Regions from separate parts of the Streptococcus sp. CM6 genome, predicted to be linked through region 2. Evidence: riboswitches for the same ligand, from Rfam matches in the RefSeq annotation. Region 2 holds a riboswitch; the other holds the start of a gene.
The links. Region 2 has a riboswitch for FMN ahead of ribD (bifunctional diaminohydroxyphosphoribosylaminopyrimidine deaminase/5-amino-6-(5-phosphoribosylamino)uracil reductase RibD). Riboswitches for the same ligand answer to the same signal wherever they lie in the genome.

Region 1 (16,890 bases), on a different contig from region 2:
CCGTGACGGATAGCTCCTGCTTGACCAGCGTATCCACCACCTACAACGTTAACGAAAACGTCGTATGAACCTACAGTTGAAGTAACTACGAATGGTTGGTTGATAACAAGACGAAGGTCAGCGTGTGGGATGTACTCTTCAACATCTTTTTTGTTAACAGTGATTTTACCAGTTCCTGGAACAAGGCGAACGCGTGCAACAGCGTTTTTACGACGTCCAGTACCTGCATATTGTGCTTGTGACATACTTTATTGTTCCTTTCCTTAGATAAGTCCTGAAATATCAAGAACTTCTGGTTGTTGTGCAGCGTGAGTGTGCTCAGCTCCAACGAATACTTTCAATTTCATACCTTGAGCGCGGCCAAGAGTATTGTGTGGAAGCATACCTTTAACTGATTTTTCGATCAAACGTACTGCATTTTTAGAACGAAGTTCACCAGCAGAGATTTGTTTCAATCCACCTGGGTGGTTTGAGTGAGTGTAGTAGATCTTATCAGTTGCTTTTTTACCAGTCAATTTAACTTTTTCAGCATTGATAACGATTACGAAGTCACCTGTATCAGTGTGTGGTGTAAATGTTGGTTTGTTTTTTCCGCGAAGTACGCTAGCAACAACTGCTGAAAGGCGTCCAAGAGGTACATCAGTTGCGTCAACAACGTACCATTTGCGTTCTACTTGGCCTGGTTTAGCCATGAATGTAGTTTTGTTCATGATTTCTCCTATATGAATATCGTTTTTGTTTACAGGGCGGATGTTCCGGTCCGCGGGGTATTTGAAAGGTTCCGGGGCCTTACAAATGGGGTAAACAATACCGTCTACTATCATACCAAATTTCACTACTAAAAGTCAATAGATATGAAAAATATTTTTGCCGATTTCAGTGTTTAACATCTAGAAAAACCTCGCTTTTGCGAGGCTCTCCTATTTGTAAGCTAAGGCACGTTTAAAGGTTTTCCAGATTCCCAAATCATCCGTTTGAAGGACTAGGCTAGCATACATGCGTCCGATAAAGGCTGTTGCAGTGACTGCAAAAACAACCGTTATGGCTAGAGAAATCCAAGCTTCCAGACCACTTGCATACCCATTTATAGCTCTAAATGGCATAAAGAAAGTCGAAATGAAGGGAATGTAGGAACCAATTTTCAAAACCAAATTATCCCCTGCAGCACCTAGAGCGGTCACTCCAACGAATCCTGCGATAATCAAGATCATCAATGGTGACAAGGCTTTCCCTGAATCCTCAGGACGAGAAACCATAGAACCTAGAAAGGCTGCCAAAACAACATACATAAAGAGACTAACCAAGACAAACAATAAGGTATTGAGCGAGAAGGCATCTCCTAGATGATTTAAAATACCAGATTGAGCCAAGATTGGTAGGTCTTTAAAGAGCAGAATCGCAGCCAGACCACCCACGACGTAAATCCCAATATGAGTCAAAATCACAAGAAGCAGAGCCAGCATGCGAGCATAGAAATAATGACTAGCTCGGATACTAGAGAAGACCACTTCCATGATTTTGGTTCCTTTCTCGCTAGCCACTTCCTGAGCAGTAACACTAGCATAGGTAATCAAAATCATATAAAGGAAGAAACCAAGCCCTGCGGCCGCAATGGTTTGGACAATTTTTTTGTTTTCCTTAGATTCATCAATCTTCTCAGTAAAGTCAACGGTTTGACTCAGGCGCTTTTCCTGTTCTTGGGACAAATTAGCCGCCGAGCGATTGAGTTGGTATTGCAGTTCGTTGAGCTTATTTGTTACAGCCAGCTTGATGCCACTTTCAAGAGAAGTTTCACCGTGATAGACGGCCTTGAGGACGCTGTCCTCTTGGTCAATGGTTAGGTAACCCTTGATTTTCTCATCCTTGATAGCAGCCTGGGCACTGGCTTCATCCTTGTAATCAAAGTTGATACCATTGGTACCCTTGAGCCCTTCTTCCACAGATGGCACTGTTGTTACTACTGCTATCTTGCTATTCTTGGCCATAGAAGACCCTTGGAGGTAGCCAATTCCTGCAGATAAGGCTAAAAAGAGGAACGGCGAAATCACCATAAAGAAGAAACTCCACGACTTGACATGTCGAAGATAGGTTTCCTTCATTACAATCCACATATTTCTCATACTTCCACCCCTGATTCTAGTTTAAAGATTTCATCGATTGTTGGAGCTTGTTGGTCAAAGGTCGCGATGTACTGACCTTGAGTCAGGATTGGGAAGAGTTCCCTTCCAGCGCTCTCATCATCTAGGATTAATTTCCAACTACCTTGCTTGGTTAAACTCACCTGTTTGACATGAGGAAGTTTTTCCAATTCTTCCTTGCTTCGTTCACTTGAAACAAAGAGACGCGTTTTCCCGTATTGATTGCGAACATCCTGAACTGGTCCATGCAAGACCACACGCCCATCACGAATCATCAGGATATCATCGCAAAGCTCCTCAACATTGGTCATGACATGGTCAGAAAAGATAATGGTCGCACCGCGCTCTTTCTCTTTCAAGATGACCTGTTTGAGCAACTCGGTGTTGACTGGGTCCAAACCACTAAAAGGTTCATCCAAGATAATCAAATCTGGTTCATGGATTAGGGTGATAATCAGCTGAATTTTCTGCTGATTCCCTTTGGAGAGGCTCTTGATTTTGTCGGTCAATTTGCCCTTCACTTCCAATTTTTCCATCCATTGAGGGAGTTTTTCCTTGACCTCCTTAGCATCCATGCCTTTTAGAGTAGCCAAGTAGCGAACTTGCTCAAGGACTGTCAATTTGGGCATGAGGCTACGTTCCTCAGGCAGATAGCCAATCCGAGCGTAGGTTTCCTGACGAATCTCCTGCCCATCCAGACTGATTTCTCCTTGATACTCCAAAAATTTCAACATACTGTGGAAAATCGTTGTTTTCCCAGCACCATTTTTCCCGACCAGCCCCAGAATCCGTCCTGGACTTGCTTGAAAATCGACACCAAACAAGACTTGCTTGGAACCGAAACTTTTCTCTAGATTTCTTACTTCTAGCATTTTCCACCTCCGAAATATGTTGCACTTATTATACTCCTTTTTGATAGCATTTACAACGTTTTATGTCCATTTTATCGATATTATTTATAGTAAAAATCTACCAAATCCAAGGTTTTTAAGCGCTCCAGTAATAGGTTTAGTATAGCTCATTAAAAATTGGATAGGGTGTCTTTCTCCTCAACTGTTGCTTTTCTCTTTTGAACTGTCCTTTTGAAACTAAAAAACCACCCCGAAGGATGGATTGATGAGTTAACGTACTTCTGCATTGACTTTTTCTTCGAGTGATGCTTGGATTTTTTCCATGTAGCGTGCGACTTCCTCGTCCGTCAAGCTGTCTTCTGGATTTTGGAAGGTCAAGCTATAGGCCATTGACTTCATACCAAGTCCCAATTTTTCGCCTAAGAAGACGTCAAAGAGTTTGATATCTGTCAAACGTTTCACGCCTGCAGCTCGGATAGCATCTACAACTTCTTGGTGAGTGACTTCTGCCTTGAGAAGTAGAGCAATATCACGACTAACCGCTGGGAATTTGGTGATTTCCACAAATGGAGCCGCAGGTTGAAGCGCAGCTTCGATGGCTGAAAGGTTGAGCTCCGCTACATACGTTTCTGGAATATCATAAGTCTTAGCAGTGACCGGATGCACTTGGCCAATGAAACCAAGAACTTGGTCACCGAGTGAAATCACGGCTGTACGTCCTGGGTGTAGACTTGCAATCTCAGCTGTTGCTGTATAAGTCACTTCAAGTCCCAGGCGAGTAAATAATGCTTCAAGGATTCCCTTAGCATAGAAGAAATCAACTGGAACTGCTGCCGTTTGGAAGTCTTTTTCTGCAACCAAGCCTGTCAAGGCAAAGGCAAAGCTGTTGATCTCGTTTGGTAGATCTTCTTTTGGATTACCCGTTTGCTCGAAGACTTTTCCAATCTCATAAAGAGCCAAGTTTTTATTCTTACGTGCTACGTTGTAGGCCACCGTATCAAGGATACCTGAGATCATATTTTGACGGAGGACTGAACGGTCCACTGTCATTGGCCACATGAGTTCTGTAAGGTTACTTGGTTGAGCCGTGAACTCAACTGCTTTTTCAGGCGTTGTTAGAGCGTAGGTAATGATTTCTGTCAAACCTGCTCCTTCAGCGATCGTACGAACTTGGCGACGCAATTTTTGTGTCGCAGTCAATTCACCAGCTGTACCATCGTCTTTTGGAAGACTAGTTGGCAAGCGATCATAACCATAGATACGAGCGATTTCTTCAAAGAGGTCTGCTTCGATAGTGATATCCCAACGACGACGGGGTACGCTGACTGTAAAGCTTTCTGCATTGCCAGAAAGACCAAAGCCAAGACGACGGAAGACATCTTCCACATCAGCATATGAAAGTTCCGTACCAAGAACACGGTTGACATCGGCAAGAGTTGAAGATACTTCTACATCTGAAGTGTCAAGCTCACCCGCTGAAACGATGCCCTTACGCACTGTCGCACCTGCAAGTTCTGCAATCATGCTAGCTGCAGCATCCAAGGCCTCATCGACTGTTGCCACATTAATCCCTTTTTCAAAACGAGAAGATGATTCCGAACGAAGGTTAAGGCGTCCACTAGTCTTACGAATGGATGTGCCATTGAAAACAGCTGCTTCTAACACAACGCGACTAGAATTTTCGGAGATTTCTGTAGCCTCTCCACCCATGACACCTGCAAGGGCTACTGGTTTGTCAGCCACAGTGATGACTAAGTCATTTGTTTCCAAGTCACGTTCTTCACCGTCCAAGGTCACCAATTTTTCACCAGCACGCGCTTCACGCACATGGATGTCATTGCCTTCAAAGGTATCCAAGTCAAAGGCATGCATAGGCTGACCAAAGTAGAGTAGGATATAGTTGGTTACGTCGACCACATTATTGATGGGACGGATACCTTCGTTCATGAGGAGATTTTGCAACCACTGTGGACTTGGTGCGATGGTCACATTGTCCAAGATACGGGCAGCATAGTATGGCGCCTTGTCTGTTTCAATCCCTACAGAAAGAGCATCTGCTGCACTTTCATTTGTTTCTGTTAAACTGAATTCCTTAAAGCTAACTGCCTTGTCATAGATAGCTGCCACTTCGTGCGCTACTCCACGCATAGATAGAGCATCTGCACGGTTTGGCGTGATGGAAAGTTCGATAATTTCATCATCCAAGTCTAGGTAAGAAAAGACTTCGTCCCCAGGAATAGCATCTTGAGGCAAGATTTGGATACCATCTGCGAATTCCTTTGGCACAACTGAGTCCGAAATACCTAATTCACCAAGTGAGCAAATCATTCCGAGAGACTCTAAGCCACGGATTTTCCCTTTTTTGATTTTGTAGTTGTCAGCGATACGAGCTCCTGGAAGAGCCACCATGACCTTGATACCAGCACGCACATTTGGGGCACCACAAACGATCTGACGGGCTTCTTCTTCGCCAACGTTAACCTGACAAACATGAAGATGAGTTTCTGGCACATCTTCGCAAGACAAGACCTCACCGACGACAATTTTTGAGAGACCGGCAGCCGGTGATTCGACACCTTCGACCTCGATCCCTGTAGTTGACATTTTTTCAGCCAACTCTTGTGATGGCACATCAATGTCCACCAATTCTTTTAACCATTTATAAGATACAAGCATAATTCTGATTGTAAGATCTCACCAAGTAAGACCTTTTCAATTCCTTTCTTTTTCTTCGAGTCAGTCCTCACCTTCTCATCGAGAGAAAATGACTAGGACTGTATAGGACTGTGTTTCAGGTTTCAATCTTATTTAAACTGTTCTGAGAAGCGGACATCCCCTTGGTAGAATCCACGAATATCGTTGATTCCGTAGCGGAGCATAGCTACACGCTCTTGACCAAGACCAAAGGCAAAACCAGAGTAAACAGTTGCATCAATACCACTCATCTCAAGGACACGTGGGTGAACCATACCAGCACCCATAATCTCGATCCAACCTGTTTTCTTACATACGTTACAGCCTTCTCCACCACACTTAAAGCAAGAAACATCCACCTCGACAGATGGCTCTGTGAATGGGAAATAGGATGGACGCAGACGAATCTGACGCTCTTCACCAAACATTTTTTGAACGATCAATTGAAGGGTTCCTTGAAGATCTGCCATAGAAATGTTCTTCCCAACAACCAAGCCTTCGATTTGGTGGAACTGGTGACTGTGGGTCGCATCGTCCGTATCACGACGGAATACACGCCCAGGTGAGATCATTTTCAAAGGACCTTTTGAAAAATCATGGGCGTCCATAGCACGCGCCTGAACTGGAGACGTGTGAGTACGGAGTAAGATTTCTTCTGTGATGTAGAAAGTATCCTGCATATCGCGAGCTGGGTGATCTTTTGGAAGGTTCATACGCTCGAAGTTATAGTAGTCTTGCTCCACTTCAAAACCATCCACGACTTGGTAACCCATCCCGATAAAAATATCTTCGATTTCTTCACTGGTTTGTGTAAGAACATGACGGTGACCAACCGCAACAGGACGACCTGGAAGTGTTACATCGATGCTCTCACTAGCAAGTTGAGCTGCGACTTTCTTTTCTTCCAAGAGTTTCGCTGTTTCCTCAAAGGCTGCTGTCAAGACATCACGAGCTTCATTAACGTGTTTCCCGATGACAGGGCGCATTTCAGCCGATACATCCTTCATCCCTTTAAGGATTTCAGTAAGCGACCCTTTTTTACCAAGGACAGAGACACGTAATTCTTGCATCTCTTTTTCATTTTCAGCAGTAATCTGCTTCAAGCTAGCCAGCGTTTCTTCGCGAAGCGCTTTTAATTGTTCTTCAATAGTTGACATAATTCCTCCATCAGTCGCTCGTAGATAAAAAGAAAACCACATGCCAAAAACTCCACTCGGAGCGTTGACACGCGGTACCATCCGTTTCATCTGACAAGTCAGACCTTCATTTCTAAATCCATGCGCAAGTGAATTCACTCAGCTTTCATATAGAGAGCTTGCAGTCCTGGCTCTCCTCCCTGATATACTTCCCTTGAGTTACTAGTCTTGCGGATTTCTATTCGATTACTACATAGTTTATCAAATTTTTAGTTAAAAAACAAGTTAGACCAGACTAATTTCAATATAAAAAGGAACAAGACGCAATGCACTATCTATTTGTAGGGCCTGTTTCATCTGCTTTCCTTTTCATTTCTTTCTCCTCAAGGGAATTCGATACTCACTTCTGCTTGCCTTTAAATCGCCATTGGAAGCGAAGCTTGTCATAGAAAGGAAATTCGATAAACAAGACTCCCAAGCCCACACAGAGACTGGCAAGAACATCTGATGGGTAGTGAACTCCCAGATAGACCCGAGATAGCAGCACACTGACTAGGTAGAGGCCAAGGACGATTTGCACGATTTTTCTCCAGACTGGATTTTTAATTCGCTGACTAAGGATAACAATCAAAGTCCCTACCATCAGCGTCACTGCCAGAGAATGCCCACTTGGGAAGGAAAATCCCTTCTCCTCGACTAGATGTAAGATAGCTGGTCGTGGGCGCTGGTAGATATTTTTAAAGGACACGATTAAAAGACCAGCTATTGCTAGATTTCCCGCCATGAAGAAGCTTTCTATCTTCCACTGCTTACGATAAAAGATAAAGGCTGCGATGGCAACCCAGGTGATAATCACCGGGATATCAATCAAATGCGTAAGGGCACGGAACAGAACTGTCAAATAATTTGGCAAGTCTCCACGAAGGGCAGTCTGAATCGGTTGATCAAAACCGACCAACGTTTCAGGATAGAATTTAACCATATAGCCAAGAAGGACGAAAAGTAAAAGGGCAAAACTGCCCTTCATTAAAAATGTTTGTTTATCTCTCATAATATTTTAAGGTTGGTTTTAAGAGGACATACAGCAACCAGAATGAAACGGCAAAGATTACACCCTCAATCAAGTTAAAAGGTAAAACCATGGTCATTAGGTAGTTGGAAAGTCCCAAAATTTTTCCAATATCAAAGTTGGCAAACTGCGCGTACAAAGGAACCGCATAAACATAGTTGAGAACCAACATAGCAGCAGTCAATCCAATAGTTCCCGCTAGAGATGCTAGTAGGAAACGAAGAGTGCTACGTTCCTTTTTCCAAATCAAACCAAAGGCGATAACAAAAACTCCCAAGGCTACGATATTCATTGGCAAACCAATGTAGGTATTCACGCCCTGGCTATTCAGAAGCAACTTCAAGAGTGAGCGAAGCAAGAGGATTCCTAGTGCAGCTGGCAAATCCATCACCACCAAGCCCACAAGGACTGGCAAGATACTAAACTCGATCTTGAGGAAGGCCGCCGCTGGCAAGAGCGGAAAGTCAAAGTACATCAGCACAAATGAAATGGCTGATAAAATCGCAATGGTCGAAAGTCGACGTGTGTTTGTCATAACAGGTTCCTCCAATTTTCTATAAAATCAGAAGAAGTTGGAAAGGATCCCTCTATCTATTCTCACTTTTTATATCCCAAAAGCTCCCTCTCACTCTTTTGAGCAAGCGGTTGCAATTCATCTATAAACTCATCAGAACAGACAAAGCTATTCTTTCGTCTTCTCCCATCCAGACTATACTGTCGGTTGTGGAATCGCACCACATCAGCTTGCGCTCGCGGACTTCTTTAACTAAGATATTTTGGATTAATCTAGGCGTCGCAGTCGAAGATAATACTTGAGTATATCGAGACAAGACAACGAAGAGTAAGCCAAAATAGCTAGTTAAGGTCACCGCCGGTCGGGAATCTCACCCAGCCCTGAAGACCCTTTAATCATAACAAAAAACGCTTGCAAGTGCAAGCATTTTGATTATTTCAATTTATCTGCTTCATAGGTGTGAACAAGATCAAGACCTGCAAAATTCTGCTGGCGAAGAGCCTCATATACAATCATGCAGACGGTATTCGAAACATTGAGACTGCGGACGTGTTCATCGTTCATAGGAATACGGAGTGCTTTCTCAGGATGTTCTCGCATAAAGTCCTCAGGCAAGCCCTTGTCTTCACGTCCAAAGAGAAAATAATGGTCCTCGTCAGTCGATAAATCTACCTCAGAATACACCTTCTCAGCAAATTTCGAAATCAGATAGAGTTTTCCCTTCATCTGAGACATGAAATCTTCCAAGCTGTCATAAAAATAAATATCTAACTTATCCCAATAATCTAATCCAGCTCGCTTCATCTTGCGATCATCAATAGGAAATCCCATCGGTTTGATGATGTGAAGGGGAGAATTGGTCGCAGCGCAAGTACGCGCAATGTTACCTGTATTTTGTGGAATCTGAGGTTCAAATAATACAATGTGATTTGTCATGACTTGCTTCCTTTCACCATTGCAAAAAAATAGCCACACTGCCCGGAGTCAAGCTCAGCAAACAGCGTGGTTAAGGCATCGTTAACTTACCTCACAACAGGTTTGAAGTAAATCAGCGAAGCTACTTTCTTAGTATAACACTTTCAGAATCATTGTCAATAGAAACGACTTGATTTTTTTACTTTTTTTGATAATATTTCCATACTTAGTCATTCTTTTTCTGAGAAAGGATATTAAATGAGCGAAATCACTTCATATAATAGACATTTCTATGAAAGGTGAGCAATTTTATCTTTGAAAACTTACAAAAAGTCTTTTCTTATCCTCTAAAATGGCTTGGTAAGTGCATTTTTTGCGAAAAAAGGGTATGATAGTTACATCATGAAAAAGTAGGGTTTTTATATGAAAATTGTCCTTGTTGGTGGAGGGAAAGTCGGTTTCGCCCTCTGTCGTTCACTGGTTGCAGAAAAACACGACGTTGTCCTCATCGAACAAGATGAGGCTGTTCTCGATCATATTGTCAGTCGCTTTGATATCATGGGACTCCTTGGAAATGGAGCAGACTTTGCTATCTTAGAGCAAGCCGGCGTTCAAGAGTGTGATATCTTTATTGCTCTAACGGAACACGATGAAGTGAATATGATTTCAGCAGTACTTGCTAAAAAAATGGGCGCTAAAGAAACCATCGTTCGAGTGCGAAATCCTGAATACTCCAATGCCTATTTCAAAGAGAAAAATATTCTTGGATTCTCACTTATCGTTAACCCAGAACTCCTAGCCGCCCGTGCTATCTCAAATATCATTGATTTCCCGAATGCACTCTCAGTTGAGCGGTTCTCAGGGGGACGGGTCAACCTGATGGAGTTTGTTGTCAAAGATTCCAGTGGTCTCTGTCAAATGCCAATCTCAGATTTTCGTAAAAAATTTGGCAATATCATTGTCTGCGCTATGGAACGAGACCATCAACTTATGATTCCGAGCGGTGATATCACCATTCAGGACAGAGATAGGATTTTTGTTACTGGGAATCGTGTGGATATGATGCTCTTCCATAACTATTTCAAATCACGTGCAGTGAAAAGCTTGCTCATCGTTGGTGCTGGAAAAATTGCTTATTACCTACTTGGCATTTTAAAAGATAGCCGTATTGACACTAAAGTTATCGAGATTAATCCTGAGAGAGCTCGTCTCTTCAGTGAAAAATTTCCAAATCTCTATATCGTACAGGGAGATGGAACTGCCAAAGATATCTTGCTTGAGGAAAGTGCTCCCAACTATGATGCAGTTGCAACTTTGACTGGGGTTGATGAGGAAAACATCATTACCTCTATGTTCTTAGACCGTGTTGGTGTCCATAAGAATATCACCAAGGTGAATCGAACTAGCCTTTTAGAGATTATCCATGCACCTGATTTTTCAAGTATCATCACACCCAAAAGCATTGCAGTGGATACCATTATGCACTTTATCCGTGGTCGAGTAAACGCCCAATACTCAGACCTTCAAGCCATGCACCATCTAGCAAACGGTCAAATTGAAACTCTTCAATTCCAAATCAAGGAAGCTAATAAAATGACTGCCAAACCTCTTTCACAGTTGAAATTGAAAAAAGGGGTTCTCATCGCAGCCATTATCCGAAAAGGAAAAACAATCTTCCCTACTGGAGAGGATAGACTTGAGGTAGGAGATCAGTTACTCGTGACGACTTTACTACCAAATATCACCAAGATTTATGATCTGATTGAGAGGTAAAAGATGAATAAAAGTATGATTCGTTACCTCCTCTCAAAACTTCTCTTGATTGAGGCGGTTCTCCTCCTAGTACCCGTTAGCGTAGCAACCTATTATCAAGAATCTAGCCAAGTATTTACAGCTCTCTTTACAACAATTGGAATTTTAATACTTCTTGGTAGCTTGGGAATTTTACGGAAACCCAAAAATCAGCGAATTTATACTAAGGAGGGAGTCTTAATCGTCGCCCTCTGTTGGATTCTATGGTCTTTCTTTGGAGCACTTCCCTTTGTCTTTTCAGGACAAATCCCAAGCGTCATCGATGCCTTCTTTGAAATCAGTTCTGGTTTTACAACTACAGGAGCGACCATTCTGACAGATGTCTCAGTTCTCAGCCGTTCCCTCCTCTTCTGGCGAAGTTTTACTCACTTGATTGGAGGGATGGGGGTACTCGTCTTCGCGCTTGCCATTATGGACAATGCCAAGAATAGTCACTTAGAGGTGATGAAGGCTGAGGTCCCTGGGCCTGTCTTCGGTAAGGTTGTATCCAAACTGAAAAATACCGCCCAGATTCTCTATCTGCTTTATTTAGGGCTCTTCTCACTTTTTGTAGTCATCTACTATCTAGCTGGTATGCCCCTATTTGATAGCTTTGTCATCGCTATGGGAACGGCAGGAACCGGAGGCTTCACCGTCTATAACGACGGAATTGCCCACTACGGCAGCTCACTCATCACCTATCTCGTCAGTATCGGGGTTCTGGTTTTTGGGGTTAACTTCAATCTCTACTATTACCTTATGCTCCGTCGGGTTAAGGCTTTCTTTGGAGATGAAGAACTTCGCACGTATGTAATCATTGTCCTAGTTTCTACCGGCTTGATTACGCTCAATACGCTCCATCTCTACCAAGGTGTCTCTAAGAGCTTTGAAATGGCCCTCTTTCAGGTTTCCAATATCATCACAACAACTGGTTTTGGTTATGGAGATATCACCAACTGGCCCCTCTTCTCCCAATTTATCCTCCTCTTCCTCATGGGAATCGGTGGATCTGCTGGATCAACCGCAGGTGGACTCAAAGTTATCAGAGGGCTCATCCTTTCAAAAATTGCAAAAAATCAGATCTTGTCCATCTTATCTCCTCATCGCGTATTGACTCTACATGTCAATAAAACTGTGATTGATAAGGATACCCAGCACAAGGTCCTAAAATATTTTGTCATTTATGTGATGATTTTACTGTCACTTATCTTCATTGTCAGTCTAGATAACAATGATTTTCTAGTTGTTACCAGTGCTGTCTTCAGTTGTTTCAATAACATCGGACCTATTCTAGGTACAACTTCTAGTTTTGCTATCTTTAGTCCCATCTCTAAAATACTTCTCTCATTTGCAATGATTGCAGGTCGCTTAGAGATTTATCCCATTTTGCTTCTCTTTATGAAACGTACCTGGTCCAAACGCTAATTATAATACAACTCCCCCTTTACTAGCTAGTAAAGGGGGAGTTTTTCTATTAAAAATGAGAAGACCTTTCGGTCCTCTCCTAATCTGTTTATTTTTTAAGTGCTTCTTTGTAGCGAGCAACTTCCGCTTGATTAGCCCAAACATAGTGACCTGGACGAATTTCCACCATAGATGGTTTGTCTGTCTCATAGTCATGTTGGCTAGGGTCATAGACTTTCAAGACCTTCTTACGTTCCAAGATTGGATCTGGAATCGGTACAGCAGATAGAAGCGCTTGAGTGTACGGATGAACCGGATTGTTAAACAACTCCTCTGTCTCCGCTACTTCAACGATAACACCCTTATAGATAACTGCGATACGATCTGAGATAAAGCGAACAACTGACAAGTCATGCGCGATAAAGAGATAGGTCAAGCCCAATTCTTTTTGAAACTTCTTGAGCAAGTTCAAGACTTGCGCACGAACAGACACGTCCAAGGCTGAAATTGGCTCATCCGCAATAACGAAATCAGGTTCCATCACAAGAGCACGGGCAATCCCAATACGTTGACGTTGACCACCAGAAAACTCGTGTGGGTAACGGGTCAAGTGCTCTTTCAAAAGACCAACTTCATGAATCATCTTTTGAACTTTTTCTTTTCGCTCTTCTTCATCTTTGAACAAGTGGTAGTTGTAAAGACCTTCAGAGATGATATAGTCAACTGTCGCACGTTCATTTAAGCTGGCTGCAGGGTCTTGGAAAATCATCTGGATACGGCGGATCAACTCTGAAGATTCCTTATGAGATTTTTTCCCATTGATCTTATGACCGTCAAAGATGATTTCACCTTTACTAGTATTATTCAAACCAATAATGGCACGACCAATCGTCGTTTTCCCACTACCAGATTCACCAACGAGAGAGAAAGTTTCTCCCTTGTTGATAAAGAAGTTAGCGTTTTTAACGGCAACAAACTTCTTACTTCCTTCACCGAAGGAAATTTCTAAATCTTTAATTTCTACTAATTTTTCAGACATTTCCTTCCTCCTAGTCTTCTAGATGAGCAAAGCCCATTTTATCACGAATTTTATCATGTAAATCTGCGATGATTTCTGGTTTTTCAACCTTAGGAGCATTCTCATGAAGCAACCAAGTCTTAGCCCAGTGAGTATCAGTGACTGAAAACTGAGGTGCTTTCTGTTCAAAGTCAATTTGCATCGCATAATCTGAACGAAGGGCAAAGGCATCACCTTTCAACTCCGTATAAAGAGACGGCGGTGTTCCTGGGATAGAGTACAATTCCCCTTTATCATCAGCGAGCTGTGGCAAGCTAGACAAGAGACTCCAAGTATATGGATGACGTGGGTCGTAGAAGACTTCCTCAACAGTACCATATTCTACAATTTCACCAGCATACATAACCGCTACCTTGTCCGCAATACTTGCTACCACACCAAGGTCATGGGTGATAAAGATAATGGTGAAGTGGTACTCATTTTGCAAAGTTTTAAGCAAATCAATGATTTGCGCTTGAATGGTTACGTCAAGGGCCGTTGTTGGCTCATCACAGATCAAGATATCTGGACGACACGCAAGGGCAATGGCAATAACGATACGTTGGCGCATCCCTCCAGAATATTGGAAAGGATACTCGTCAAAACGTTTTTCAGCGTCTGGAATTCCGACCTTGTTCATATAGTCGATTGCCATTTCTTTGGCTTCCTTAGCTGTTTTCCCTTGGTGTTTAACGATAACTTCTGTGATTTGGCTACCGATTGTATTGATTGGGTCCAAACTTGTCATTGGGTCTTGGAAGATGGTCGCAATTTTAGCACCACGGATTTTCTCCCATTCTTTGTTCGAAGTCAAGGCTGTCAAGTCTTGTCCACGATAGTCGATGCTTCCTTGGGCAATGCGTCCATTATCTTCTAACATCCCTGTAAAGGTTTTTGTTAATACAGATTTACCAGAACCAGACTCACCTACCAAGGCAAGAACTTCTCCTTCAATCAGTTCTAGAGAAACGCCTCTGATAGCTGTTAGAACTTTGTCACGAACGTCAAATTCCACGACGATATCGCGAGCAGTCAAAATTACATTACTTTCTTTTGTCATGTCTACTCCTATCTATGTGTACGTGGATCACTAGCATCCGCTAAGTTCTGACCAACAACGAATAGAGATAGGGATACCAAAATCAAGGTTGTCAATGGAATCCAGAACAAGTACGCGTTGGTCGTAACGTTTTGTGAGTAATCTGAGATCAAACGTCCCAAACTTGGCACTGTTACAGGCAATCCCAATCCAAAGAAAGAAAGGAATGCCTCATAAGAGATAAAGCTTGGCAACATCAAGGTCATCGTAGAAACAATAACAGATACCAATTGTGGCATGATATTTTTAACGATGATTTTAAAGGTTGGTGTTCCAAGTGTTTGAGAAGCAAGGTTGTATTCCAAGTCACGGTAACGCATGATTTGAATACGAATTGAATAAGCAATACCGATCCAAGTCGTCACACTCATAGCGAAGATCAAATTCCAGAAACCAGCACCAATTGAGTAAGTCAAGACGATAACAATCAAGAGAGATGGAATGTTTGAAATAATGTTATAAACTTCCATCATGACGCGGTCAACAGATTTGGAAATCCCCCAAATTCCACCAACAATAACCCCAATTACAAGGTTAATAAAAGTGGCAATTACAGAGATAAGAATTGAATTACGCGCACCAAACCAAACCCCGTCAAACAAGGATTTACCATTACTATCTGTACCAAACCAATGTTCAGCATTGGGCTTGATAAAACGAGCACTAAAGTCATTGACCTTACTTACATCGTTGAAGTCAAAATCTGAGAACATTGGGTAAATAAAGCTCATCAAGATAATGGCAACCAAAATTCCTAGCATAATGACTGTTGATTTTTTCTTTAAAAACTGTCTAAATACAGAGCCCCAGTAAGAGTAGGCAGGAGCATCAATCGTTTCAGAGGCAAAATCATCACGTTTTACGAACTGAAATTTTTCTTTATCAATTGTTGACATTATTTGCCTCCTTTCTCTGTCAATTTAATACGTGGGTCAAGCATAGTCATCCAGATATCTCCTACAAAGAGTGAGAAGATAGAAATACATGTAAAGATGAAGACGAGACCAACTACCATTGAGTTATTTGATGCCTTAACAGAGTCAATCAACATTTTACCCATACCTGGGAAGGCGAAGACTGTTTCTGTCAATGTTGCACCACCAATAACCCCGATTACGGCACCTGGAATACCTGAAACCAAAGGAACCATGGCATTTTTAAAGACGTGTTTATTTGAGATTTCTTTTTCAGATAAACCTTTTGCACGAGCAAAACGGACAAAGTCCTGAGATTGCAAGTCAATCATGTAACGACGAATCCAGATTGCTGTACTTGGTGCTCCCAGCAAACCTAGAATGACTGCTGGCAAGACATAGGAACGCCAATCTCCAGCACCTAGGATAGGGAATGAGTCTGGAAGACCAATAGATGAGCCAATCAAACGCACGATATAAACCAAGGCAATCGTTGGAAGGGCAAGCAAGAAGGTTAGAACACCTGTTGAGAAGCTATCAATCCAAGTATTCTTGTGGCGAGCCATAGCAGATCCAAGAGGAATCGCAATAGCATAAGAAATAATCAAACCAATCAAACCAGCAACAGCTGAACTTGCAATCATAGATGGATATTGGTAGTTACTTTCTGTAGCTGTATATGGATCGTCTTTACCATAGTTAGCTATTTCACGCGCATCTGCTTGACTTGGAGATTTGTAGGTACGAGAGTAAATATCTACAGACGAAGTCTTTTTACCAGTAGGGAATTGAACTTCTGATGTCTTAGTTTGTCCTTGACCTTGTGTGATAACTTGAAGCACTGGCGTGTTCGCATAAGTTGGGTAAGAGTCACCCAAGTTAATGTTCACAAAGTTTTGGTGTACAAACGGGAATTGATTGTTGAAATACAAAAGGTATTTATGTTTGGTACCTGAACCAACCAATGACCAACCGATAGCAGGGTCATTTTCAAAACGAAGATAACGTTCCAAGTTTGGATTTTCAGGGTCTTGAATCTTGTTTGTATGATCAATATCAAGTAAGTTTGCATAGAATTTGAAAACACGTTCAAAAATTGGAATTTCACGCGTAGCATAGAACTGACCACTCTCTGAAAAGACACCTAACGTCCAACCATTACCGAGTTGGTTGATGTATTTTTCGTAGATTGCCTTATTGGTGTCATTGGCATCTACTGTTACAGATGAGTCCATTGTGCTAGCTTTTTCTTGCAACTCCTTGGTATCGTAATACTCAATATAGCCCATACGTTCATAAACGGTATTC
Region 2 (11,189 bases):
TCACCTTCAAATCCTAACGCAAGATTGGCATCAAGCGTATCCATTCCTTGATCTTGTAAATGATAGGCTTTTAATTTATTGATAAGTCCAATTCCTCGTCCCTCCTGTCGCAAGTAAAGTAAGACACCCGAACCATTCTCAGCAATCATTTTCATAGCTTTATCAAATTGCTGTCCACAATCGCACCGTAAAGAGCCTAAAACATCTCCTGTTAAACATTCAGAGTGGACCCGACATAATACATTGGTTCCATCCTCTATATTTCCCATAATAAGAGCAAGGTGATGTTCCCCATTTAGTTTATCTATATAGCTAATTGCTTTAAAATTACCGTATCTAGTAGGCATATTGACAGTTGAAACTCGTTCTACCAGCTGATCATATACTTTTCTATATTCTTGTAATTCTTTGATGGTAATTAATGGAATGTTGTGTTTCTTAGAGAACTGAATTAAATCATCTGTTCTCATCATTTTGCCATCATGATTCATTATTTCACAACATAGGCCACACTCTTTTAGTCCTGCTAATTTTAATAGATCAACAGTTGCTTCTGTGTGTCCATTTCTTTCTAGAACACCACCGTTTTTCGCAATTAAAGGAAACATGTGTCCTGGCCTGCGAAAATCAGAGGGTCTTATATCTTCGGAGACACACATACGTGCGGTCAATCCTCTTTCCTCGGCAGAAATACCTGTGGTCGTTTCCTTATAATCAATTGAAACTGTAAAAGCAGTCTTATGATTATCTGTATTGTTTTCAACCATAGGTGAAAGCATTAATTGATTAGCTAAACTTTCGCTCATAGGCATACAAATTAATCCTTTGGCATAAGTAGCCATGAAATTAACATTTTCTGTTGTAGCTGCTTGTGCGGAACAAATTAAGTCTCCTTCGTTTTCTCTATCCTTGTCGTCTATAACAAGAACAAGTCGTCCCTTCTGCAATGCTTCTAATGATTCTTGTATTTTTCGATATTCCATTGACTGATCATCCTTTCTGCTAAAATCCATTTTGGTATAATAGTTCCTTAGATATCTCTGACTTCGGAGAGTTATCCATTAGTTTTTGCACATATTTACCTAATATATCATTTTCAAGATTTACTGTACATCCGACTTGTTTACTCTTAAGAATAGTTTGTTCCAAAGTATGAGGGATAACAGATACTGAAAAGTTTAGTTTGGAGACTTTAGCGACAGTCAGACTAATGCCGTCAATTGTAATAGATCCTTTTTCAACTATTAAATCTAAAATTTCTTTTTGTGTGTTGATTTTATACCATACAGCATTATCATCTTTTTTTATTGACGAGATTTTTCCTGTACCATCAATGTGTCCTGTAACGACGTGACCTCCAAGTCGACTGTTGACAGATAAGGCTCTTTCTAGATTTACCTCACTTCCATGTTTTAATAGTGTAAGAGCTGTTCGGCTCCATGTTTCATTCATTACATCAACTGTAAAGGATTGATGATTGAAATGAGTAACTGTAAGACAGATACCATTTACTGCTATACTATCGCCTAAATGGATATCCGTTAATACTTTTGAGGCTTTAATTGATAGTTTGCAATTACGAGAGTCTTTCTGTATTCTTTCAACTTTTCCGATTTCTTCAATTATTCCTGTGAACATGGATAAATCACCTCACTTTCTATGAGATAGTCATCTCCTATTTGAGAAAAAGCATAAGGCTTCAAGCTAATAGCGTCATTTGGCAAAGAAATACCTTCACCTCCGACAGGAAACTTGGCACTGCCTCCAAAAATTTTTGGTGCAATATATATTTTCAGCTCATCAACAATTTGTTGTTCCAAAGCACTCCAATTCATTAGACTGCCCCCTTCTAGAAGTAGGCTATCAATCTGCATATTTCCTAGATGTTGCATTAAACTTGATAAGTCTATATGATTGCCTTTTTTCTTTATGGGAAGTATTTCACAGCCATGATTTTGATATAGCTTCATTTTATTTTTGTCTTCAGAGGAAGTGGCAATGTAAGTTTTAATATCATTTGCTGTTTTTACGATTTTAGAGGTAAGAGGAGTTCGTAAATGTGTATCGCATATGATACGGATAGGATTTTTCCCTTCCTCCAATCTACATGTCAGCAAAGGATCGTCTTGAATAACAGTATTGACTCCCACCATAATCGCACTAACATGGTGTCGTAACTGATGTACATGCTTTCTTGCCTCTTCTCCAGTAATCCATTTGGATTGATTTGTTTTAGTGGCTATTTTTCCATCCATTGTCATTGCATATTTCATAAAAACATAGGGTACATGCTGGGTAATATACTTTCTAAAACTTTTTATTAAGTTAAGACACTCATTTTCTAAAACTCCAACAGTAACTTGAAGATTATTTTCCTCAAGTATCTTTACTCCTTTTCCAGATACAATAGGGTTACAGTCTAGGCTTCCAATGACTACTCTTGTAATACCACTATCGATTATAGCGTCTATACAAGGAGGTGTTTTCCCGAAGTGACAACAGGGTTCAAGTGTTACATAAAGCGTTGCTCCGACAGGGGATTCTCTACAGTTTTTTAGAGCATTTCTCTCAGCATGTGGGCCACCAAAAAACTCATGATAACCTTGTCCGATAATGTGATTATCTTTTACAATAACTGCGCCAACCATAGGATTGGGATTGACGTAACCAGCTCCTTTTTGTGCCAATTTTATTGCTAATTTCATATATTTTGAGTCGCTCATCTCACTACCTCCAAAAAAAATACCTTGAATAGGGGACTATTCAAGGCATACAAAAGAAAACTTATGCGATTAACAAAAATGCTCTGAAATGACAAGTAATCATTTCAGAGCACGCAAAAAGCACAAATATACTTTTATCTTCTTTCATCCAGACTATACTGTCGGCTTTGGAATTTCACCAAATCATGCCTTTCGGCTCGTGGGCTATACCACCGGTAGGGAATTTCACCCTGCCCTGAAGATAGTTATTCAATTACAGGTGATTATAGTACTTAATTTTCAATATGTCAATAGATAAGCATAAATTATTTTTGATATACTGTATTTGTGATAGTCGATTCTCACTCCTCGGATAAAGAAAATATGATATACTAGATAAACGAAATAAGAGAAAAGGAAAACTATGTACGAATATTTAAAAGGAATCATTACCAAAATTACTGCCAAATACATTGTTCTTGAAACCAACGGTATCGGTTATATCCTGCATGTAGCCAATCCCTATGCTTACTCGGGACAGGTCAATCAAGAATCTCAAATTTATGTGCATCAGGTTGTGCGTGAGGACGCCCATCTACTTTATGGATTTCGCTCAGAAGATGAGAAAAAGCTCTTTCTCAGTCTGATTTCGGTATCTGGGATTGGGCCTGTGTCAGCTCTTGCTATTATCGCTGCTGATGACAATGTTGGCTTGGTTCAAGCCATCGAAAGCAAGAACATCACCTACTTGACCAAGTTTCCTAAAATTGGCAAGAAAACAGCCCAGCAGATGGTGCTGGACTTGGAAGGCAAGGTAGTTGTGGCTAGTGATGACCTTCCTGCTAAGGTGGCAGTGCAAGCAAGCATTGAAAACCAAGAACTGGAAGAAGCCATGGAAGCCATGTTGGCACTGGGCTACAAGGCGACCGAGCTTAAGAAAATCAAGAAATTCTTTGAAGGGACGACGGATACAGCAGAGAACTATATCAAGTCGGCCCTTAAGATGTTGGTCAAATAGGAGTATAATATGCCAAAACGCTGTGGTTGGGTAAAAATGAATAATCCCTTATATGTAGCCTATCATGATGAGGAGTGGGGGCAACCCCTTCATGATGACCGCGCTCTTTTTGAACTGCTCTGTATGGAGACTTATCAGGCTGGTCTGTCTTGGGAAACGGTACTCAACAAACGCCAGGCTTTCCGAGAAGCATTTCATGGCTATCAAATTCAAGCGGTCGCGGAAATGACAGATGGGGAGTTGGAAGCCTTGTTAGAGAATCCAGCCATCATCCGAAATCGTGCCAAGCTCTTTGCGACACGCTCCAATGTCCAAGCATTTTTACAAGTTCAGGAAGCATATGGCTCCTTTGATGCCTATCTCTGGTCTTTTGTTGAGGGAAAAACGATCGTGAATGATGTTCCTGACTATCACCTAGCACCTGCTAAAACAGCCTTGTCTGAAAAGTTGTCTCAAGATCTCAAAAAACAAGGCTTCAAGTTTACAGGTCCAGTCGCAGTTTTGTCTTTTCTACAGGCGGCAGGCCTGGTTGATGACCACGAGAATGATTGCGAGTGGAAAAACGGAAATTAGTGAGTCCAAGCGTCTAACTATCTGAGAAAATAGAAAAAGCTGAGAAAATTATCTCAGCTTTTTGATTATATGCTAGTAACTTTTATAGTGCAGTAAGAAATGTCAGTCCACCTAAGACAACGCCAGCTGAGTTTGGAATAATTAGTATCCAATCCTTCTTAGGCTCTTTTGTCCATCCGTAAATAACCCAAATTAAACAAGATACTGCTGCGGATAAAGGCTGGAATGGTTGAGCTTTGTTGCCTTGTAAATTGGCAAAAATTTGTGGGATGTAGGCGATAAATACAACAATCCCGATAAAGGCTCCAATTGAACCGACAATTTGATTTATTTTTTGTTTAGTCATATACACCTCCTTTAAAAAGATATCATAGAAATAAGCAAAATGCAATAAATTCAGACACAAATTGTAACGAAAATCAATACCAAAGCACAAAAATGGAGAAATTGTTTATTTTTTGTTATAGTCAAAGCGAATGACTTGCTTCTGTGTATCCACATAAGCGTGAACGCCAAAGGGCACAATGGCTCTTGGAGTTGCGTGACCGACATTCAGATTATAGACAATCGGGATATTGTTATCAATGATATCCAATAGTGCTTCCTTATAGTCGTCATAGAAGGTTTCATCCATTGGCTTTCCGACCAAGAGTCCACTGATGACCTCAAATACCCCAGTTTCTTTCAAAGCCAGCACCATCTTTTTGAAGTTTTCCGGCTCAGGTTTTTCTTCGCTTGTTTCTAACAAAAGAATCTTTCCTTCCCAGTCGGATAAGTCAGGGAAGAGTTTGTACTTTTGGCAGAGCTCCGTGCTGTCTGCGTATCGAGAGTTGTCAAAGATATCATAGAGAGATTCAAGGCAACCACCGAGAATTTCTCCCTCAAACTGAGCATTTCCTTGTAGCAAGTCAAAACCAGTATTTGTATGACTGATACGAGCTGTTCCCAGGGCCTTGGGACTAAAGTCAATCCGTTCCTCATACCAAAGGTCGCTAGGGCGGATTTCTGAGATTCTCCCAGTCTCGATCAGTTCTTTAAAGTAGTGAAAGCTATAGGGCAACATCTCCTTGTCCAATTCACAAATGTCTGCTAGAAAGGATTGCCCATAAAAAGTCTTGACCCCTAGTTTGTGCAACATAAGGTGGTTCATAGTGGTATCCGAGAAGCCAAGAAAAATCTTTTGTTGGATAACCTTTTGAAGCTGGTCGTTCTCAAAAAGGTAGGGCAACAAACGATAGGTATCGTCTCCACCAATGGCACATAGGATCGTGTCGATGCTATCGTCCGAAAAGGCCTGCATCAAATCCTCTGCACGTGCCTCCGGATGGTCCTTGATAAAGTCTAACCCTTTTAGCGAATGGGGCAAAAAGACAGGATTGAGTCCCAAATCCTTGAGACGTTGGAGACCCAAATCGACTTCGTGTTTGACAAAATCCTCTCCGATAACACCACTAGACAAGCTCACGATACCAATAGTAGAAATCATATCTCATCCTCCTGCAAATAGATTTAGCCTATTTTATCATAAAAGATGAGAGAAAACTACAAGAATGAGACTCAGAAGTTCTATTGGATCTCAAGAAAGCAAGTGAAAAAGCAACCGCCTTAGCAGTTGCTTTTCGTTTTTCTAATCTAACCAGATATGAGTTACTTGGTTAACTCTTGATTATAGGAGAGGGCTAAATCAATCCAGTAAGGAAGTTCTTTTTGACCTTCGATATCTAGGTCTATATAGCCATGATAAGGTCGACCTCTCATCAATGTAGTATGAGCTCCTGTTCGGGGTAGAACTTGCTTTTCCATTTCTTTGCCAATTCTGACCATAACCAGCTCGTCCTTTCTGGAACTGACTGTAAGGACCATTTTCCCACGAATCATAAAGGCCAGGCCACCAAACAGTTTCTTTTCTTCTAACTCTTCTTCGAAAATTTGGGGAGGAAGTTTGAGTGCTAGAATTTTTCGAATCTGCTGTGCTAAGGATTGACTATATGCCATAGCGTTTCACTTTTCTTAATAACGTGATGGGCCCGCGCTTGCACTTCGGATATTGAAGCGTTTCTTGAGATAGAAGCGAAGGGCGAGAAGGGCCGCTCCTAGGACAGCCAAAGGCAGTGGAGCAAGAATTGGATTGAGAGCTGCTGGTAGGAAGCTTGTTGCGAAGAAGACAGCCAACCAGAGAACCATAGCAGCGAGGATGACGAGGATTGATTTCCAGAAAGGAGGGCGCTGGCTACGATCTGTGTCTGGTCCATAGTACTGGTAGACAAAGTAGTACATCAAGTAGAAGGCAAGTCCTCCTACAAGTCCAACCAACAAGAGGGTAATCAACCCATAGCCAATAGCCTGATCTGTAGAGAAGAAGGTAGTCAGAGCGCTAACCAATGCAAAGAGACTGGTGATAAAAAGGGCTGAGTCCATAATCATGAGTTTTGGATCATCATTTTCTTTTGGATGCTCTTTTTCATATTGCTCTTTGACAGTGAAGCTATGAGCCCAGTGGGTTGGAGCCCCGTAGAGGGAACGTGCAGTCGTTCCTTTGGCTTGCTCTTCAAGGATTTTAGGAATGACTTCCTCAAAGATAGCCTTGATTTCAGCGTCTGTTTTACCATCTTTGATAAATTGTTGGGTAGCGATGTGGATAAACTCTTGGTTTTTCTTAGTTAATTTTTGTAAATCAATCTGAGACATAGGGATTCCTCTTAGAACCATTTTTTATGGATGAGATAGAGAGTGAGCGAAACACTCAGAGCAAAGGCGATAAAGACGATTAACCAGAAGGCGTGAGGCTCACCGTTTAGAGGGATTTCATTATCCTTAAAGTTCATCCCGTAGGCTGAGAAGATCATGGTTGGGATAGACATAACGATGGTCACGAGAGCCAGGGTCTTCATGATGTTGTTCTGGTTATTGGAAATGATAGAGGCAAAGGTCTCTGTCATAGAGTGAAGGACGTTTCCATAAATATCTGCCATCTCAATGGCCTGTTGGGTTTCAATCAGAGTGTCTTCGAGTAGGTCTTCGTCTTCTAGGTATTTCTTGATATTGCTAGTTGCGCTGGTCAATTTCTTAATCACGCGCTCGTTCGTCTTAAGTGAGGCCTTGAAATAGACGATGGTCTTTTCCAATTCCATGAGCTCGATCAGCTCTTCGTTTCGAGTAGACTTGTGAAGTTGACTTTCGATTTGTTCACTCTTACGGTCGATCGAACGAAGGGCCGTAAGGTAAAGTTCGGCGTTGCGGTAGAGAATCTGGAAGATAAAGCGTGAACGCATGAAGGTGTAAAAGTTGCGCAGTCTACGGTTGATAAAGACATCGAGAACGGGGAGGGATTCCAAGCAGGTGGTGATAATGGTTTCCTCGGTGATGATAATCCCCAGCGGAATCGTAACGTAGTAGGTACGATTGTTTCTTTCCTCTGTGATGGGAACGTCCACGATGATCAAAGTGTACTCATCTTCGATGGTAATACGGGACATTTCTTCCGCATCGAGTGGTGCTCGAAGGTCGGCAATGTCAATGTCGAAGGCGTTAGCGATTTCCAGCGATTCATTTTGTGTAGGATTGACGAGGTTGATCCAAGTACCCGGTTCAAGCGTGTCGATCTCTTTAAATTCAGTTGTTGTTGAGAGAAAAACTTGTTTCATATCCCCTATCCTTTCCTACTATTCAGTGATTCATTTTTTGCACCGTACTATTATACTATAAAAACAGCTTTTTGGGTAATAGAATTTCACATTTTTTGGTATAATGGAAAGCAATAATGGACTAGAAAGAACAAAGATGCAAGATAAAATTGTGATTCATGGGGCGCGTGCCCATAACTTAAAAAATATCGATGTGGAGATTCCGCGAGACAAGCTAGTTGTTGTGACTGGTTTGTCAGGGTCTGGGAAATCCAGTCTGGCCTTTGATACCCTCTATGCGGAGGGACAACGTCGCTATGTAGAGAGTCTATCAGCCTATGCTCGTCAGTTTTTGGGAAATATGGAAAAACCAGATGTAGATGCTATTGATGGTCTCAGCCCAGCTATTTCCATCGACCAGAAAACCACCAGCAAAAACCCTCGTTCGACCGTGGGAACCACAACTGAAATCAATGATTATCTGCGTCTCCTCTACGCACGTGTGGGGACGCCTTACTGTATCAACGGACATGGGGCTATCAAGGCTTCTTCTGTGGAGCAAATTGTGGATAAGGTTTTGGAGTTGCCAGAACGCCAACGCTTGCAGATTTTGGCCCCTGTCATCCGCAAGAAAAAAGGACAACACAAGAGCGTCATTGAAAAAATTCAAAAGGATGGCTATGTTCGTGTCCGAGTGGATGGGGAAGTCTATGATGTGACCGAAGTGCCAGAGCTGTCTAAGAGCAAGCAACACAATATCGATGTTGTGGTAGACCGTATTGTCATCAAGGAGGGCATTCGTAGCCGTCTCTTTGATTCCATTGAGGCTGCCCTTCGTATCGCAGAAGGTTATGTGATTATCGACACTATGGACGATTCTGAGTTGCTCTTTTCTGAGCATTATGCCTGTCCAGTTTGTGGTTTTACAGTACCAGAGTTAGAGCCTCGTCTCTTCTCCTTCAATGCTCCTTTTGGCTCATGCAGTGAGTGTGACGGTTTGGGTATCAAGCTAGAAGTGGATACTGATTTGGTAGTGCCAGACGCCAGCAAAACTTTGCGTGAGGGAGCCTTGGCACCTTGGAATCCTATCTCATCTAACTACTATCCAAACATGCTAGAGCAGGCCATGACAGCCTTTGGAGTAGATATGGATAAGCCTTTTGAAGACTTGTCAGAAGAAGATAAGAACTTGATTCTTTACGGCTCAGATGGCAAGGAATTCCATTTCCACTATGAGAATGAATTTGGCGGTGTGCGCGATATTGACATTCCTTTTGAGGGGGTTGTCAATAATATCAAGCGTCGTTACCATGAGACTAACAGTGATTACACACGCACCCAAATGCGTCTCTACATGAATGAACTAACCTGCGGAACTTGCCATGGCTACCGTCTCAATGACCAGGCCTTGTCTGTCCGTGTGGGTGGGGAGCAAGGACCACATATCGGTGAAATCTCAGACCTGTCTATCGCAGACCACTTGGCTTTGGTGAGCCAGTTGACTCTGTCTGAAAATGAAGCCATTATCGCCCGTCCTATTCTCAAGGAAATTAAGGATCGCTTGACCTTCCTCAATAATGTGGGACTCAACTATCTGACTCTGTCGCGTTCGGCAGGAACCCTTTCAGGTGGGGAGAGTCAGCGTATTCGCTTGGCAACCCAGATTGGATCCAACCTATCAGGTGTCCTCTATATCCTGGATGAGCCGTCGATTGGTCTTCACCAGAGGGATAATGACCGCCTGATTGCTAGTCTGAAAAAGATGCGCGACTTGGGCAATACTCTCATCGTGGTGGAACACGACGAAGATACTATGCGCGAGGCGGATTACCTGATTGACGTTGGTCCCGGTGCCGGTGTTTTTGGTGGGGAGATTGTTGCCGCAGGAACCCCCAAGCAGGTGGCTCGTAACAGCAAGTCTATCACAGGACAGTATCTATCAGGAAAACGCGCGATTCCTGTACCGTCAGAACGCCGTGTTGGCAATGGTCGCTTTATCGAAGTGACAGGTGCGCGTGAGAACAACTTGCAAAATATCACCGCTCGCTTCCCACTCGGGAAATTCATTGCGGTAACAGGCGTTTCTGGCTCAGGGAAATCAACCTTAATCAACAGCATCCTCAAAAAAGCCATTGCCCAGAAGCTTAACCGCAATTCAGACAAACCTGGTAAGTTTAAGACGATTACAGGGATTGAGCATGTAGACCGCTTGATTGACATTGACCAGAGCCCGATCGGACGAACGCCGAGGTCCAACCCGGCTACCTATACGGGGGTCTTTGACGATATACGTGACCTTTTTGCCCAGACAAATGAGGCTAAGATTCGTGGTTACAAAAAGGGGCGTTTCAGTTTCAACGTCAAGGGTGGTCGTTGCGAAGCCTGTTCAGGTGACGGGATTATCAAGATCGAGATGCACTTTTTGCCTGATGTTTACGTGGCTTGTGAAGTCTGCCATGGGACTCGCTACAACAGTGAAACCCTAGAAGTGCACTACAAGGAAAAAAATATCTCGCAGGTTTTGGACATGACCGTCAACGATGCGGTGGAATTCTTCCAACATATTCCAAAAATTCAACGCAAACTTCAGACCATCAAGGATGTGGGGCTGGGCTATGTAACGCTAGGTCAACCGGCTACCACCCTTTCTGGGGGAGAAGCCCAGCGTATGAAGTTGGCTAGCGAACTCCATAAACGCTCGACAGGAAAATCTTTCTACATTCTGGATGAGCCGACGACAGGGCTTCATACCGAGGATATCGCTCGCTTGCTTAAAGTCTTGGCTCGCTTTGTCGACGATGGCAATACCGTCCTTGTTATCGAGCACAATCTAGATGTTATCAAGACAGCAGACCATATTATTGACCTAGGACCTGAGGGCGGTGTCGGTGGTGGAACCATCATCGCAACAGGAACTCCAGAAGAAGTAGCGGCCAACGAAGCCAGCTACACAGGACACTATTTGAAAGGAAAGTTACATCATGAATAAACGTGTACAAGCATTTCTAGCTAAAATGCAAGAAAAAGAACTAGATGGCATCATTATCAATAACCTTAAAAATGTTTACTACTTGACTGGTTTTTGGGGCTCAAACGGAACAGTCTTCATCAGCCGTGACCGTCAGGTTTTGGTGACAGACTCTCGCTATATCATTGCTGCTAAGCAAGAAGTAACAGGTTTTGAGATTGTGGCTGACCGCGATGAATTGGCTGTTATTGCAGGCATTGTTAAGGATATGGGCTTGTCTCGTATCGGTTTTGAGGACGAGATTT

Region 1: it holds a riboswitch for FMN, as region 2 does, so the genes downstream of both, HMPREF1516_RS00760 (ECF transporter S component) here and ribD (bifunctional diaminohydroxyphosphoribosylaminopyrimidine deaminase/5-amino-6-(5-phosphoribosylamino)uracil reductase RibD) in region 2, are expected to answer to the same signal.

The regions. Positions count from the first base shown of each region.
Region 1 covers NZ_JATS01000004.1:2,210-19,099, forward strand. The annotation lists gene rpsI (30S ribosomal protein S9) at 1-245, opposite strand, end outside; gene rplM (50S ribosomal protein L13) at 264-710, opposite strand; gene HMPREF1516_RS00735 (ABC transporter permease) at 921-2,120, opposite strand; gene HMPREF1516_RS00740 (ABC transporter ATP-binding protein) at 2,117-3,010, opposite strand; gene pheT (phenylalanine--tRNA ligase subunit beta) at 3,260-5,665, opposite strand; gene pheS (phenylalanine--tRNA ligase subunit alpha) at 5,794-6,840, opposite strand; gene HMPREF1516_RS00755 (phosphatase PAP2 family protein) at 7,220-7,870, opposite strand; gene HMPREF1516_RS00760 (ECF transporter S component) at 7,860-8,423, opposite strand; FMN riboswitch at 8,577-8,794, opposite strand; gene HMPREF1516_RS00765 (tRNA (cytidine(34)-2'-O)-methyltransferase) at 8,835-9,338, opposite strand; gene trkA (Trk system potassium transporter TrkA) at 9,741-11,090, shown strand; gene HMPREF1516_RS00775 (TrkH family potassium uptake protein) at 11,094-12,533, shown strand; gene HMPREF1516_RS00780 (ATP-binding cassette domain-containing protein) at 12,622-13,551, opposite strand; gene HMPREF1516_RS00785 (ABC transporter ATP-binding protein) at 13,562-14,629, opposite strand; gene oppC (oligopeptide ABC transporter permease OppC) at 14,638-15,564, opposite strand; gene HMPREF1516_RS00795 (ABC transporter permease) at 15,564-16,890, opposite strand, start outside.
Region 2 covers NZ_JATS01000012.1:97,228-108,416, reverse strand. The annotation lists gene HMPREF1516_RS04150 (bifunctional 3,4-dihydroxy-2-butanone-4-phosphate synthase/GTP cyclohydrolase II) at 1-983, opposite strand, end outside; gene ribE (riboflavin synthase) at 1,003-1,638, opposite strand; gene ribD (bifunctional diaminohydroxyphosphoribosylaminopyrimidine deaminase/5-amino-6-(5-phosphoribosylamino)uracil reductase RibD) at 1,623-2,723, opposite strand; FMN riboswitch at 2,856-2,970, opposite strand; gene ruvA (Holliday junction branch migration protein RuvA) at 3,127-3,720, shown strand; gene HMPREF1516_RS04130 (DNA-3-methyladenine glycosylase I) at 3,730-4,293, shown strand; gene HMPREF1516_RS04125 (SemiSWEET family transporter) at 4,376-4,639, opposite strand; gene HMPREF1516_RS04120 (S66 family peptidase) at 4,745-5,779, opposite strand; gene HMPREF1516_RS04115 (TfoX/Sxy family protein) at 5,941-6,288, opposite strand; gene HMPREF1516_RS04110 (DUF1129 domain-containing protein) at 6,304-6,981, opposite strand; gene HMPREF1516_RS04105 (magnesium transporter CorA family protein) at 6,993-7,937, opposite strand; gene uvrA (excinuclease ABC subunit UvrA) at 8,074-10,905, shown strand; gene HMPREF1516_RS04095 (M24 family metallopeptidase) at 10,898-11,189, shown strand, end outside.